Regions from separate parts of the Pseudomonas sp. Fl5BN2 genome, predicted to be linked through region 3. Evidence: riboswitches for the same ligand, from Rfam matches in the RefSeq annotation. Region 3 holds a riboswitch; each other region holds the start of a gene.
The links. Region 3 has a riboswitch for manganese ahead of GV819_RS14120 (sodium:calcium antiporter). Riboswitches for the same ligand answer to the same signal wherever they lie in the genome.
Positions count from the first base shown of each region.

Region 1 (4,947 bases), 120 kb from region 3:
TCGCCGATTCTCTGGGCTACGGCAGCGCCCGGGCCTTCAGCGCGATGTTCTACCGCTTGCTAGGGGACACGCCACGGCACTACGTGGCGACCCTGAATCAGCTCAGCGCAATCAATGCATCTCGGTGAACGCCAGTTTCACGCCGATGGCGATCAATACCGCACCCATGGTGCGGTCGAACCAATGCCCCATCCGGGCAAAACCGGCGCGTACCCGCTGCTGGCTGAAAAGCATGGCCACCAGGCAGAACCAGACGGCGGTAGCTACCGCCAGATACAGCCCGTAACCGGCCTGGATAGCCAGAGGCGTGTGCGGATTGATCACCACGGTAAACAGCGAGAGGAAGAACAGGGTGGCCTTGGGGTTCAGGCCATTGGTAACGAAACCTGAAGTGAAGGCGCCGCGCGCGGTGCGCACTCCAGCTTCCAAATGCAGGTTGTCCGCCGCCGGCTTGGCTGGCTGGGCGCGCAACGCCTTGTAGCCGATGTACAGCAAGTACGCCGCCGCCAGCCACTTCAAGGCGTTGAACAGCACGATGGACTGGGAAACGATCAAGCCAATTCCCAGCAGTGAGTAACCCACGTGCAGGAAGATCGCGCTGCCCACTCCCAAGGCGGTCCAGGTACCGGCGCGGCGCCCGTGGGTCACGCTTTCGCGCACCACTACGGCGAAGTCCGGGCCGGGGCTGGCCACCGCCAGCAAATGAATGAGAGCAACGGTCAAGAACTCGGTGAGGTACATGCAGGCTCCTGTTTATGTCTAATTATTTCATCTGTTAGGCTCGGCAGATTACGCCTTAGACCCCTCGTGCAAAAGGTACAGTTCATGACTAACAATCGCCGCGCCGTGTTTCTCGATCACAGCTCACTGGATTTGGGTGACCTGGATCTGAAGGCGCTGCGCGACAGTTTCAGCCCCTTGCAAGTGCATGCCCAAACCGCCCCGGAGCAGGTGGCTGAACGACTGCAAGGGGCACAGGTGGCCATCAGCAACAAAGTCCCGCTGACCGCCGAGACCCTGGCCGCCTGCCCGGATCTGCAACTGATCCTGGTAGCGGCCACCGGCACCAACAATGTCGACCTGGCCGCGGCCCGCAGCCAGGGCATCACCGTCAGCAACTGCCAGGGCTACGGCACCCCTTCGGTAGCCCAGCACACCCTGATGCTGCTGCTTAATCTGGCCACCCGAGTCGCCGACTACCAACAGGCCGTGGCCGCGGGCCGCTGGCAACAAGCCAAGCAGTTCTGCCTGCTGGATTTCCCGATCATCGAGCTCTCAGGCAAGACCCTCGGTTTGCTGGGCAATGGCGAACTGGGCAGCGCCGTAGCGCGCCTGGCCGAAGCCTTTGGCATGCGCGTGGTGCTGGGACAAATCCCTGGGCGCCCGGCCCGGCCTGATCGCCTGCCCCTGGAAGATCTGTTGCCACAAGTAGATGCGCTGACCCTGCACTGCCCGCTCAACGAACACACTCGGCACTTTATCGGCGCCCGCGAACTGGCCCTGCTCAAGCCCGGCGCCTTGGTAGTCAATACCGCTCGCGGCGGCCTGATTGATGAGCAGGCCCTGGCCGACGCTCTGCGCAATGGTCATCTGGGAGGCGCCGCCACCGATGTGCTGAGTGTCGAACCACCCTCGGCCGGCAATCCACTGCTGGCCGCCGACATTCCGCGGCTGATCGTGACCCCGCACAACGCCTGGGGCAGTCGAGAGGCACGGCAAAGAATTGTTGGCCAACTGAGCGAAAATGCCCAAGCCTTCTTCAGTGGTACCCCGCTGCGTGTCGTGAGTTGATAAACTCCGCTACTTTTTTCGGGTGCGGATCATGGACACACGCAGTGAAGTACTGTTACGCCAGGCTCAATTGTTTCAAGGCTCAATGCTGCTGGTCGGCCTGGCTGCGGATGACCTGCTGGGACGCCTGCCCAACGCCCGAGGCTGGAGCTGGCACGCCGGCGATCAAGCGGCCCTGGAAGCTCGCTTTCCAGGCCGCAGCCATTTTGGCGTAACAGCCCCGACGGAATCCTTCGACAGCGCCGTGCTGTTTCTACCCAAGTCCAAGGACCTCACTGGCTACCTGCTCAACGCCCTCGCCTCGCGCCTGGCCGGTCGCGAGCTGTACCTGGTGGGGGAAAAGCGCAGCGGTGTGGAAAGTGCCGCCAAGCAACTCAACCCCTTTGGCAAGCCACGCAAGCTCGACAGCGCGCGGCACTGCCAGCTGTGGCAGGTCACCGTGGCCAATGCCCCCGAGCCGGTGGCTCTGGAGAGTCTGGCCGAGGAGTACGAACTGCCGCTGACCGAAGGGCCGTTGAAAGTCGTCAGCCTCCCTGGGGTGTTCAGCCACGGGCGCCTGGATCGCGGCACCGCACTGCTGCTGGAACATCTGGATCACCTGCCCAGCGGCCACATGCTGGATTTCGGCTGCGGCGCCGGAGTGCTGGGAGCCACGGTGAAGCGCCGTTACCCGGACAACCGAGTGACCTTGCTGGATGTCGATGCCTTCGCCGCTGCCAGCAGCCGCCTGACCCTGGCCGCCAACGGCCTTGAGGCCGAGGTCCTGACCGGTGACGGCATCGATGCTGCACCGATGGACTTGAACTGCATCCTGACCAACCCGCCCTTCCATATCGGGGTTCACACCGACTACCAGGCCACGGAAAACCTGCTGCGAAAAGCAGCAAAACATCTGCAAAAAAGTGGCGAACTGCGGGTAGTTGCCAACAGCTTCCTGCGCTACCAACCGCTGATCGAAGAGCATCTGGGACCTTGTGCGATCAAGGCCGAAGGCCAGGGCTTCCGGATCTACCGAGCCAAGCGCGGCTAACTGGTTTTTTCGCAAACAAGGCTTGCCGAAAGGGTTTTGCCTAGGCAGAATCCGCTCCGTCCTAGGGGAGTAGTCTCCCACGAGCGCCACGCTCGTCCGGCATGCGTCAACATACTTGGTCCTCAGACCATGGCGCATGCGACCCAAGAGTCCGCACAGACGGACCGCAGGGTTTGACAAGACCTATGACACGAACACCTTACCCGGGGCGGGAAGGCTGTACGTGTCATAGCCGTGTCGACCCGCCCCTTAGGAAAACCCTGATGATGCTGGATTCTCTACTCGTTCCCACCGCAATCGTTGCCTTGGCCGAAATCGGCGACAAGACGCAACTGCTCGCCCTGATTCTCGCCGCGCGCTTTCGCAAACCCTGGCCAATCATCGCCGGCATCGTCGCCGCAACCCTGGCCAACCATGCGGCCGCGGGTGCAGTCGGCGCCTGGTTCGGTAGCTTCTTCTCGGATTCGACCCTGCACTGGATTCTCGCCGCCAGCTTCACCGCCACTGCGCTGTGGACCTTGGTTCCGGACAAAATGGACGATGACGAAGCCACTACCGCGCGCAAGTTCGGGCCCTTCCTGACCACCCTGATTGCGTTCTTCCTGGCGGAAATCGGCGACAAGACCCAGATCGCCACCGTCATGCTGGCCGCGCAATACCCGGACCTGTGGCTGGTGATCATCGGTACCACCCTGGGCATGCTGATTGCCAACGTACCGGTGGTGCTGGCGGGCAACTTTGCGGCAGACAAACTGCCCCTGACCCTGATTCGTCGTCTGGCTGCGTCAGCCTTCTTCATCCTCGCCATAGTGGCGGTGTACAAGGCCATGCAGATCAGTGGCTGGGTATAAATGAAATCGCCGGCAAGGCGACTCCTGCAGGTTGCGCAGGAGCCGCCTTGCCGGCGACCACGTCATCGAGAATGACGTGCGCAGATCAGGACTTCTTGGCCTGCTCGTACAACGGCATCACCTTGGGAATCGCCGCCTGCAAGGAGGCGATACGGCTAGTGGAAGCCGGGTGAGTGCTCATGAACTCAGGTGGCGCGGAACCGCCCGCAGCCTGGCCCATTTTGTTCCACAGGCTGATGGCCGCATTCGGGTTGTAACCGGCACGGGCGGCCAGCTCCAGACCGATCAGGTCCGCTTCGTTTTCATTCTCGCGACTGTTGGGCAGGGTCATCAGCAGGTTTACCCCGTTGTCACCCAGCGCAACCGTCTCTTGCGGCACCCCGAACAAGGTAGCGATCTGCTTGCCTGCGCCGACCGCGTACTGCTTGGACATCGCCTCACGACCATGCTCACGCAGGGCATGGGCAATTTCATGGCCCATCACCGCAGCGATCTCATCGTCGGTCAGTTTCAGCTTATCAATCAGACCGGAGTAGAAAATGATCTTGCCGCCAGGACCACAGTTGGCGTTGAGCTCGTCGCTCTTGATCAAATTGACCTCCCACTTCCACTGCGCGCAGTCAGGGCGGAAGTTAGGTGCCTGGGCAATCAGGCGATCAGCGATGACCTGCAGGCGCTTGGCGTTGGCACTGGTTTTGTCCAGCACGCCCTGGCTGCTGGCCTCCCCCAAGGTCTCCTGGTAGGACTGAGCATAGGATTGATTGACCTCAGCGCTGGAGACCATGCTGAACATGGATTGCTTGCGATCCACGCCCACAACGCCACCGTTGGTGGTGTTGACCGTCTCGCAACCACTGAGCAGAACAGCGGCACTCAGTGCACATACAACCAATGACTTCTTTTTCATGCAAACCTCCCTGAAAACATGGCGCGTATCCTAAGGGCGGAACTGTATCCGCGCCAGATGCAAATCACATTATCAGTCGTAATTCAGATACATACGGGCCCCGTAGGAAAAACTTCATATGCCCCTCCAGGCCGCCAGGGCCCTGGAACACCTGCCTGCCAAGCATCACCTCAAGCCATCTGAAGCAGTCATTTTCCCACCCGAGGCTAATGGCCAGCAATGCAGCGGCCGATACAGCGGGGCAGACCCTATTCCTGCGCCCGGAGCCTTTATGAAGTTCAAGTCGATCCAGTTTTCAGTGGCCGCGCTGGCCGGAGCCATCGTCCTCAGCGTGGTGGCAGCCCTGGTGCTGTACGCCCTGTTCGCCG
Region 1 is NZ_JAAARL010000009.1:140,816-145,762, forward strand. It holds gene GV819_RS14665 (AraC family transcriptional regulator) at 1-128, shown strand, start outside; gene GV819_RS14670 (LysE family translocator) at 112-741, opposite strand; gene GV819_RS14675 (2-hydroxyacid dehydrogenase) at 826-1,791, shown strand; gene GV819_RS14680 (class I SAM-dependent methyltransferase) at 1,823-2,821, shown strand; yybP-ykoY riboswitch at 2,873-2,996, shown strand; gene GV819_RS14685 (TMEM165/GDT1 family protein) at 3,088-3,672, shown strand; gene GV819_RS14690 (M48 family metallopeptidase) at 3,758-4,579, opposite strand.
Region 1: linked by a shared signal. The riboswitch ahead of GV819_RS14685 (TMEM165/GDT1 family protein) and the one ahead of GV819_RS14120 (sodium:calcium antiporter) in region 3 are both predicted to bind manganese.

Region 2 (4,947 bases), on a different contig from region 3:
TGCCAATGCTCAGCTCCAACTGGCTATAGGCCGAACCGGTGTCGCGGCGATCATTCTTCTTCATTGCGTGGGTCAGCGTGGCTCCCAGTTCGAAGGGGCCCAGGTCGTAGCCCAAATGTGCACCGAACTGTGCCCGGGACTTGATCTCACCCATGCCCTTGAGCCGCTTGGAGCCTTGGCCCATATGATTCTTGTCGCGCCGCTCCTCGCTTGCGCCAACCCAGGTACTGAACGACAAGTCACCCCATTCGCTACCCCAGCCCAAGCCCTGGTCCGTGTTGAGGAAAATGCCGTAGGGGCTGACGATCTCGCCGCCGAGCAGTGGTGCCACGGTGCGCTCGTCGCTGCCGCTGTAGCGTGGAACGCTGGCGACGCCGGCGTGCACGCCATATTTCCAGTCTTCGGCATGCAGCGGGGCGGACGCTGTGGTCAAGCCGATAGTGCTGACCCAAAGGGCCGCGGCAGTGGTGGAGCGTTTCAGGGTTTTCATCCCGGTTTAGAACCTCAGGTAGTGGTTGTTGTAGGTGCGTTTGAATGAGTAGCCGAGGACGTTGACCCCGTTGATCTGGCGGCGCACGGTGTCGCCCAGGCCTGGACCATGGCCGGCGATCACCGCGTGTGCGTTGTCCACTGGCGCCAGGATGTAGTCGGTGAGGGGACGGCCCTCATGCAGGCTGCGGATCATCAGGAAACCGTCTTCAAGGGTGATGCTGACGCCATTCATGGGGGCATTGGCCTGGCCTTCGTTGAGGGTCTGGTAGGTACCCACCGTGGCCAGCCAGTTGTCGGGCAGGGGCACCGGATCGATGCGTTCTCCTACCGCCAACAGCTGGCCATGACTCCTGGCGGTGAACACCCGGTGACCCTGGACGCTCATGACGTCCAGCTGCACCCGGCCCAGGTCGCCCAGGTCCTGCAGCCAGAGCCCGAGGAATTTCTTCTGTGCCCGCAGCCAGCCGTATTCGTCGCGCAGCAGTTCAAAGCGGGTGCCGGCCAGTTCGCCGAACAGGTGCTGGTCCTGGTCGCGGATCCGCAACACGCCCCAGGCTGTGGCATAGAAGCCGGCCAGGTGTTGGCGATCCGCGGCTTCCGGTACTCGACGCCGCTGGATCGGTGGGGGCGCTGCCTGAGCGGTGCTCGGTTGATCCTCGTCGGCAGTGCCGTGAGCCTGCAGCAGCATGCGCAGGACCTGATTCACCAGGGGCTGGGCGAGGGCTTCGCCGCTGCTGGAGTTGCTCATTACGATCACCGCCAGTTGCTGCTCCGGGAGCACGCTGATCTGCGCATGAAAGTCGCCGCTCACTCCGCCGTGCTGCCAGGTGCGAATGCCTGGGCGCACCCACTCATCGCCGCAGGGTGAAAGGAACCAGCCCAGGCCCACCTGGCAATCGAAATCCAGCGGATTGCCGGTGTTCTGCGGGCGCACCATTTCGTTGATCGAAGCCGCCGACAACAGCTGGTGATTCTTGTAGTGGCCCTGGGCGAAGAGCATCCGCACGTAGCGACTCAGGTCCCGGGGGCTGCTCCACAAGCCGTTGGCGGAGAGGTCGCGGACCAGGGTGTCGTTGCTGCGGGTGCCGTTTGCATAACCCTGGGCGCGATTGGGTTGGGCATGGCTGTCACCGCTGAAGCTCGACTGGCCCATGCCCAGTGGACGCAGCAGGGTTTTTTGCAGTTGCCGTTCGAGGTCCAGGCCGCTGCAGCGCTCGATCGCCGCGCCCAGCAGCGCGTAGCCCAGATTGGAATAGGCGGTCTGGGTGCCCGGGGCGTTGCTCAGCCAGAGGCCGCTGAGCTTTCTCGGCAACTCGCCGAGGGCCGGGGGCGTGTGCAGTTCGCGCAGGTATTCGGCGGGCATCCCGGCCTGGTGGCTGAGCAGGCGACGCAGGGTCACCGCCTGGTCGGCGGCACTCTGCTCCTCGTGAAAGCGTGAGCGGACGTAGAACTCCTTGAGGGTGTCCTGCAGGGGCGCATCGAGTTGCAAGCGGCCTTGTTCAATCAGCTGCATGACTGCGGTGGCGGTCAGCAACTGGGACAGGGCGCCGGCACGAAAGGCGGTGTTCTCGGTGACTTGCACGCCCCGGGCCTGGTCGGCAAAACCAAAGCCCCGAGCCCAGATCAGTTCCTGGCCATCCACCAGGGCGATCGACAGGCCCGGTACCTGATGCCTGGCCATCTCCTGGGGGATGTACTGCTTCAGGTAGCGAATGATGCTGGCGTAGTCGCCAGGCTCGATAGGCGGCGCTAAAGCGGGCTGCTGATTGCAGCCCAGGCTACCCAGCAGAATGCCTAGCAACGGCAGGCCGAGAAGTTTGGCAGACATGCAACACCCGAGCGGAAATTTGATGTGCGCATGCTAGGGAAGGGGGGCTGGTCAGTCTTTGGCAGCTTTGTCTGGAAACTGTCAAAGAGTGTTAAGACCGCCGGCTCAGACATCCGCTGCCTTTCATGGGGGGCGCTGCAGGATGTTGCCGCCGAGCGTCATGAGCCCGTGTACGGCAATGAAATTTTCACAATCGACGGGCTAAGCTGCGCGCCTCTTTGGGGAGTAACCTGCCACCGCCTGCTGCGGTGGAGCCCGTATCAACACACTCGGCAACCTGCCGTGGTGCGGGCGCCGTTTCGGTTGGTGAGACCATCGACATACCTGTGCTGAAGTCGGGCGCGTGGGTATGTCGTGGACTCAAGCCCGACCGGAAGACCCAAGATGAACCCTGCCTCGATCATTTTCCTCGCCTTCGCCATGTCCACCGATGCCTTTGCCGCCGCGGTAGGCAAGGGTTCGGCCATGCTTAAGCCACGCCTGCTGGAAGCCTTGCGCATCGGCCTGATCTTCGGCGTCATTGAAGCCATCACCCCGGTGGTCGGCTGGTTCATCGGCCAGGCCGCGACGCAGTGGGTGGCCAACTGGGACCACTGGATCGCCTTCAGCCTGCTGCTGTTGCTGGGCCTGCACATGATCTACAACGGCACACAGCTGCAAACCGAAACCGAGGAAGAAAAGCCCCGCCAGCATGGTTTCTGGGTGCTGGCAGTCACCGGTTTCGCTACCAGCATCGATGCCTTGGCGGTAGGCGTGGGCCTGGCTTTCGTCGACGTCAACATCTGGGTCGCGGCCAGCGCTATCGGCCTGGCCACCATGACCATGGTCACTCTCGGCGTCATGCTGGGCCGGGCCATAGGTACGGTGATGGGGCAGCGTGCGGAAATATTGGGTGGCGTGGTGTTGATCATTGTCGGCTCCGGCATTCTCTACGAGCACTTGTCGGCGCTGGCTTGACTCTGTAGTTACTACAGGGTTTTTACTGGCGATCACAGTCTAGTGGAGTGATCGACATGAGCTTTTTCGGACGGTTGTTGGCAGGGCATCACGGTGGTGGGCACGGCGGCGGGCACGACGGTTCTCGGGGCGGGCATCCGGGCTCTGGGCATTCGACAGGGGCCGGCAGCCCTTGCCCGCAATGCCGGGCGTTGAACCCTGCGTCCGCGCGTTTCTGCCAGCAATGTGCAGCATCGCTGGTGCCGGCCGGTTGCGCTCAATGCGGTGCGACATTGGCGGCGGGCGCGCGATTTTGTGGGCAATGCGGCCGCGCCTCGAACTGAGGCGCGGTGCGGGCGGGAGGTTACAACTCCAGGCTGTGAATCACCTGGGTGGCATCGTCGGGGTCGATGGCACTGCGCATGCCGAGGGTTTTCGCCAGCCGGCGCATGCTGTAGTTGGAAGCCGCATCCACCGAATACATCTGCTTGAAACCATTGTTTCGGGCCTCGTCGATCAGGTGCTGCATCAGCAGTGCGCCGAGGCCCTTGCCTTGCCACTCATCGGCGATGGTCACGGCGAATTCGCAGCGCCAGGGTTGATCGTCGAGTTGCGCGTAGCGGCTGATACCGACTTCGCGCAGGTCACCGTTGTCATGGACCAGGGCCACGTAGGCCATCCGTTGTGGGGTGCCAACGTCCATCAACTGATCCAGCAACTGGTCGCCCACCTCCTTGATTTCACCGAGGAAGCGCTGGTGCCGGGTGACGGGGGAGAGGTTTTCGATAAAGGCCTTTTCCCGCTCGCGGTCCTGAGGCCGGAGCGGACGGATCAGTACATGGCTGCCGTCGCTCAAGGCGTCGATCCAGTATTGGCCTTGTTGTGCCGGGAACGGCGGGGGGGCGAGAACATCGAGAGCGCTGTTGGGCATGATCAAGTCTCCGGAAAACCAAAGGGCGAGCAATTACCTAGAGCTTTACTCCGCTGCGGGGCCGGGCGCTTGACCGGCATCAATGTCTGTCACTGTCCCGGGCCTGATAGCGATCATCGGTCGCAGGCTGATCAGCGGCGTAACTGCCTTGGCGCGTGGGCGGCAGGGGCCTGGCACGGAAACCGGCAACGGCGCTGAAGCCCCTTTGCCTACCGTTGCAGGTCCAGGCGCGCATGCCATTGGGCGATGGATTCCTCGGGGTAGTGCGCGAACTGCAAGTCATGTGGCTGCCAGTCGATCTCCACCCAGGGCGCCATGGAGTCGAGCATCAGATGGGTGTGTTCCGGCGGCACCGGCAACGGGGTGTCGATAGCCGAAGCGAAGGGAGGGATCAACTCCGGCCATTGCGGACTGAACAGCCACAGCCCGGAGCCGCAACGGCTGCAGAAATGGCGCTCGGCGCTGCTGCGTCGGGCCTGGCTGGCCCCGGGTTCCTTGATCAACGCCTGGTAGACGCTGATGTGCTGGCGGCCCCGGACCTTCAGGCTGGCCATATCACCCCCGAGGTTGATGGCATCGCCCTGGGTCTTGCGGCAGATCGAGCAGTAGCAGCGTTGATAGGGGGAGGGGGGCGCTGTCCAGGTTGAAGCTGACGGCGCCGCAGTGACAGGAACCTTCGAGTTGCATGGGGACCTCAAGGAACAGACCGGGAACCTGCCCAAGACTAGCCGCAGGCGGTGCGGCATGGATGCAGGCCAGG
Region 2 is NZ_JAAARL010000031.1:4,515-9,461, forward strand. It holds gene GV819_RS29730 (MipA/OmpV family protein) at 1-490, opposite strand, end outside; gene GV819_RS29735 (serine hydrolase domain-containing protein) at 497-2,320, opposite strand; yybP-ykoY riboswitch at 2,534-2,694, shown strand; gene mntP (manganese efflux pump MntP) at 2,705-3,277, shown strand; gene GV819_RS29745 (double zinc ribbon domain-containing protein) at 3,334-3,600, shown strand; gene GV819_RS29750 (GNAT family N-acetyltransferase) at 3,621-4,187, opposite strand; partial or broken gene GV819_RS29755 (GFA family protein) at 4,397-4,874, opposite strand.
Region 2: linked by a shared signal. The riboswitch ahead of mntP (manganese efflux pump MntP) and the one ahead of GV819_RS14120 (sodium:calcium antiporter) in region 3 are both predicted to bind manganese.

Region 3 (4,947 bases):
GATAAGCGCCGCGAAAGCGAATCCAGTAGCCGGCGGCTTCGATCAGCGTGTTCATCATGTTGCGGATCTGTTGCCACCCGATAGGCATCATTGCTCCTTGCGCGCGGGCTAAAAGGGCTGGAGAAAAATCTCCGGACGTCCAGTTTGCCTGCTGTAAGATTGCCATCCTTTGCCCCGTCCCCCCCCTTTGCAGTCGATCCATCAAGGATGAATCATGAGGTTTCACTCGCTTTTGTTGCTAGGCCTGTCCCTGGGGCTTGGTGGCTGTACCTATGTCTCGACACTCAAGGCCACTGCCGTGAGCTACCGCGGGCCGGCCGCGGCCGCAGATACCGCGCTTATTCGTATCGTTGCACAGGGGTTGGTGCGTGGTGTGCCCGATAGCGATTGCGTCGACTGGCGCAAACCGGGCTCGGGCCTGATGGTCAAGCCCCATCGTGGCCGCCCCAACCCGAACTTTCGCAACCTGGGCATTCCGATGACGGCCGAGACCGATCGCATGCGTCGCCAGGAGGGTTTTGGCGCCAACGAACTGAGGCTTCCGGCCAATCGCCCGTTCGCTTTCCAGTTCTACAATACCGAGCCGGGTATGAGCCGGGACTTCCGCGCCGTGTGTGAGCAAAGCGTGACCTTCGTCCCCGAGGCCGGCGCAACCTATCAGATGGTCTTTCTCCAGGACGGCATGTGCACCGCGATGTTGCGCAAGATCGATGCCCAGGGCCGGATGCTGCCGGAGCCGGTGGGCCTCAAACCCAGCGACTACTGTTCTGCCGATGCCCGATTGAACGACTCCAGGTAAGGCGCTCAGTGGCGGTAGTGCTGGCAGATCTCTTTCCAGATATAGGCGCCACGAAAGCGGATCCAGCGGATAAACAGGTCGTCGCGAAATGCCTGTACGCGGCTGTTGCGGCGCCGCTCCAGGCTGTTTTCGATGGCCTCCAGCAACCACTCGCGCTGAAAGCCCTGCCAGATCTCCGGGATCACCGACATCAGGTTGACGTAGCATACCGGCGCTACCTCGTAGTACAGGATGCGTTCCACCTCGGCGCGATCGTAAGCCTCGGTTTCCCGGGCGATGTAGGGGTAATCCACCTCGTTATCTATAAAAGCGTCTGACAGCACGTAGCGAATGTCGGCCCGTTGTTCCGGGGTGATTTGAGCTGACATGACACTTTCCTTCCTGCTCTCAATGTCCATTGAAATAGATGGCTCCCTGTCCTGGTTTCGTGCTCGCCGGGCCGGTGAGTTTCGCGGCTGCCTATAGATCAAGCGCAACCAGCAGAACCGCAAACAGCACATACAGCAGGGCCATCGAAGCCAGCAGCGTGCGCGAGATTATGCCTTTGCGGAAAGCGAAGAACAGGGTGCTCACACCCAGCAAGGTAATGACTGCCGCCAACACCAGGGATTTATCCAGCAACCACGGGGTGAAGAACAGGCAAAACGCGGTGGGCACAGTGGCCTGGATCATCATGGCGCCGCTGATGTTGGCCAGTGCCAGGCGATATTTGCCCTGGCGCACCCAGATAATGGCATTCAGAGTCTCAGGCAGTTCGGTGGCAATCGGGCTGAGCAGCAGCGCCAGCAATTGCGGATGGATACCCAGCATCGGGCCCAGGGCATCGAGTTGCCCGACGAAGACGTGCGAGGCGGCAAAGATGACCAGCAAGGCGGTCAGTGTTTGCAACACCGCCGCTGAGGTCGACGGTGTCGCTTGGCGAGGCGATAGCTTCAGGGGTTCGATGTCCTGCTCTTCGTCGTCGTGCTCGGCACGCATTTCCTTGCAGAAATACGCCACATAGGCTGCCAGAAAGACGATCCCCAGCCAGGGCTTGTAGGCAAACACCACCAGGCCCAGGGCAATCTTCACCACGAAAATGGTAATGAACCAGCCTTGGTCGCGGCTGAGTCGCTTGAAGTCCTGGCGGATGGCGTCGGTATCCGCCAAGCGCTTGCGCGACAGCAGCAGCGTCACGCCCACTACCGCATAGGCGATGGTCACCAGGACCAGCGGGCCCCCCAGCGCCGCACCGATACCTAGCGACTTCTGAGCCTCGGTGCCACCGAACACCACGGCAATAAAGGTGATGACGCTTTCAGGCAGGGCAGTTCCGAAGGCCGCGAGGATGGAACCCGTGGCCTGCTGGCCAACGGCAAGCTTGCGCCCGACCCATTCCACACCGTTGACGAAGTATTCGCAGGCCAGATAGATAACGACGGCGGAGCCCAGAAGCAACGCAAGGGTGATGGGCATTGAATGCATGAGGAAACCTGGGGACGGACACAAGAGCCAATGGTTCGGACACCCGTGTCCGACCCAGGACAGGTGTCTTCACCAATGGTCTTGCCAAGTCGCACGACCGGTCACGCCATGGCTTGCCAGCCAAGTATGTTGACGTGACCCCCTTCAGCAAACGAAGGCGGCTACTCCCCAAGGGAGGCGCGATCCTAGTGGCGCAGAACCGGTGCGTCAACCGCTATGGTTGTGCAACTGATGAGATGCCCAGGTGAAGGATTTTCATTCGTACTGCCCTGCTGTTTATTGCGCGGCCATGCCGCTTTGAAACGGTGCCGTGTGGGCGAAAAAAGCTGAAAAATGGAGGTTTTTTCGCTTTTTTCCGGTCCTTCAGGGGAGCGTTTCTGGAGTAGTAGAGGATTAATCTGGCGCAATCATCCGCGTCGGCGCGGTGCCATCGGCATTGTGCTGATAGATCGCTGTGGGCTGCCCCTGCTCATTGAAAAACACTTGGCCAATCCCCGATGAGTTCCACAGCCGCTCCCCGGCCTCTGCATGTTCGGGTACATGGGGAATCACCTTCATCAGCCGGCGCTTGGTGAACCAGTTCAAGGGCGAACGCGGTGAATAGAGCCAGCGATTGAGGCGGTCGAACCACTCCAGCAGGGCGGCGGGGAATTGGTTCTTGATGCCGCTGCTGGTGATCTGCCAGATCCGCGGGCCGCCTTTGCGATGACGGATCAGGACTTCGTAGACGAAGGAGTAGTGCACATCGCCGGAGAGAATCACGTAGCTGCCCGGGGTCCGCGAGTGGCGGAAAATATTCAGGATCACCTGGGCCGAGCCACGGTGGGCCATCCAGTTTTCCGCGTCCACCAGCAGCGGGTAGCCGCACCAACTGAAGACTTTCTGCACCGTCTCGATCAGCTTGACGCCGAAGATCGGCGCCGGGGACACGATGATTGCCGAGGGGTGGTCCAGCAGTTCATGTTGCAATTCGCTCAGGGCTTCCCAGTCCAGCAGGCCCGAGGGTTGGGCCAGGTTGAACTCACTGCGCCAGCGTCGGGTGCGGGTGTCCAGTACGACCAGTGCGGGGCTGCTGGGCAGCACGTACTGCCAGTGCTGGAAGCGCAGCAACTGGTCGATCAATTCATCCTGGTCGGCGCAGTTCAGCTCTTGCCCGTTGTGTGCCGTGGCGCTCAAGGCGCGGGTTTGCTCCAGTAGCGGGCCGAAGGCATCCGGGTTGTTGCCCCAGCCCTGGCACAGCAGGTAGGCCAGCAAGGCGTTGCCGATGATGCGCTTGGAGAAGGAATGGCCGTAGGCGGTTTCTTCCCACTGGGCGCTGAGGTTCCAGTCATCGGTGATGTCGTGGTCGTCGAAGATCATCAGCGTCGAGAGATGGGCGAAGACTCGCGCCACGCCGTCCAGGTCGCTGACGAAAGCGTCGATGGGCTGTTGTTCCTTGGCGTAGCGCGCCTGCTGCTCCGGCGTCAGTTGTGGTGGCTGCGGTGCGATCAAGGTCCATGGCACGGGCGACCAGACCAGCAGGTACATGGCCAGCACTTCGGCGAAGGTCACCAAGTGGTTGTCGGCGTTGCTGCTGGTGAAGATCGGCTTTTTCACTCCGCCGAAAAATCGCTCGCGCAGGGTTTCGTTGCTCTTCAATGCCGGGAGCAATTCGGCGCGCTGGTAGTAGCTGGCACGATGGCGATAGAGCGCGGCGCTGTCGCCCACCACCGCGCCTTCCAGATGCTCGTCGAACAGACCCAGACGCTCGATCAAGGCATGAATCGCCCGCAGCATGGGGCCGGCCACATCGTCGGCATACACCTGGTCGCCGCTCATCATCAGTAATGCCGGCCGCTGCTGGGGCTCTGGCGTTTGCGCCAGCAGGCGGTCGACACAGAGCAAGCCGTCGCTGGAGGGGTGATGGGGCTTGCGGCAGGAGCCGTGGAGCAGGTTGTCGATGCGGCTGTGGAGCACGAACTCCGGGCGTTGCTTGCCGCTGTAGAGCAGATGTGGCGCCCAGTCGGCGATGGCGCAAGCACCGTCCTCGGCCTCACTGATCAGCAGGTCATAGGCAATCGCCACGTCCTGGGGCAAGGGGGCGTCCAGGGGCACATCGATCAAGTGGATAAACGCCTGGCGCCCCACCGGGATGACCTGGCATTGCCGGCTGTCGAGTGCGATGTCCTGTGTCGGGCTGCCGCTGGCTTGCAGGAGCAAGGTCAGCGACAACGGCCGCGAACCCACCAGCCACAGCACCAGCCGCGTCGGCTCCAGGCGCCGTAGCAACGGGCCGGCGAGAACAGAGGGCAGATTGGGCGTGGTCAGGGGCATGTGCAGCGGTGTCTCTCTGGGTCTACAGGGGGCGGAATAGTAGCGCAACCGATGTTGAAGAAACGTCGACCACGAGCGTTGATCCAGCGCTTTTGTATCGGATTGTTTACTGGAAACCTGCGCTATCCGCGAGATACCGAGCCCTGGTTATCCACCGCGTCCTGCGGGAGCTGCACGAACCTCCGCTCGATAGACACCTGGGTTTTGCTCGCACAATTGCTGGCGACTGATAGAAGCTTGAGGGTTACAGGCTTTCTGAAGACCTGATCGGCTCGGAAGGGTGCCTGTCTGGATGCGGTATTTTTGGCAGTGCAGGTTCAGGGGCCGTCATGGTCGCTGCGCTATCGGTTGAGGTGTCGTGGGAGCTGGAA
Region 3 is NZ_JAAARL010000009.1:24,240-29,186, reverse strand. It holds gene GV819_RS33195 (hypothetical protein) at 1-88, opposite strand, end outside; gene GV819_RS14130 (hypothetical protein) at 215-799, shown strand; gene GV819_RS14125 (DUF7079 family protein) at 805-1,167, opposite strand; gene GV819_RS14120 (sodium:calcium antiporter) at 1,259-2,263, opposite strand; yybP-ykoY riboswitch at 2,249-2,441, opposite strand; gene GV819_RS14115 (alkaline phosphatase D family protein) at 2,657-4,576, opposite strand; gene GV819_RS14110 (hypothetical protein) at 4,821-4,947, opposite strand, start outside.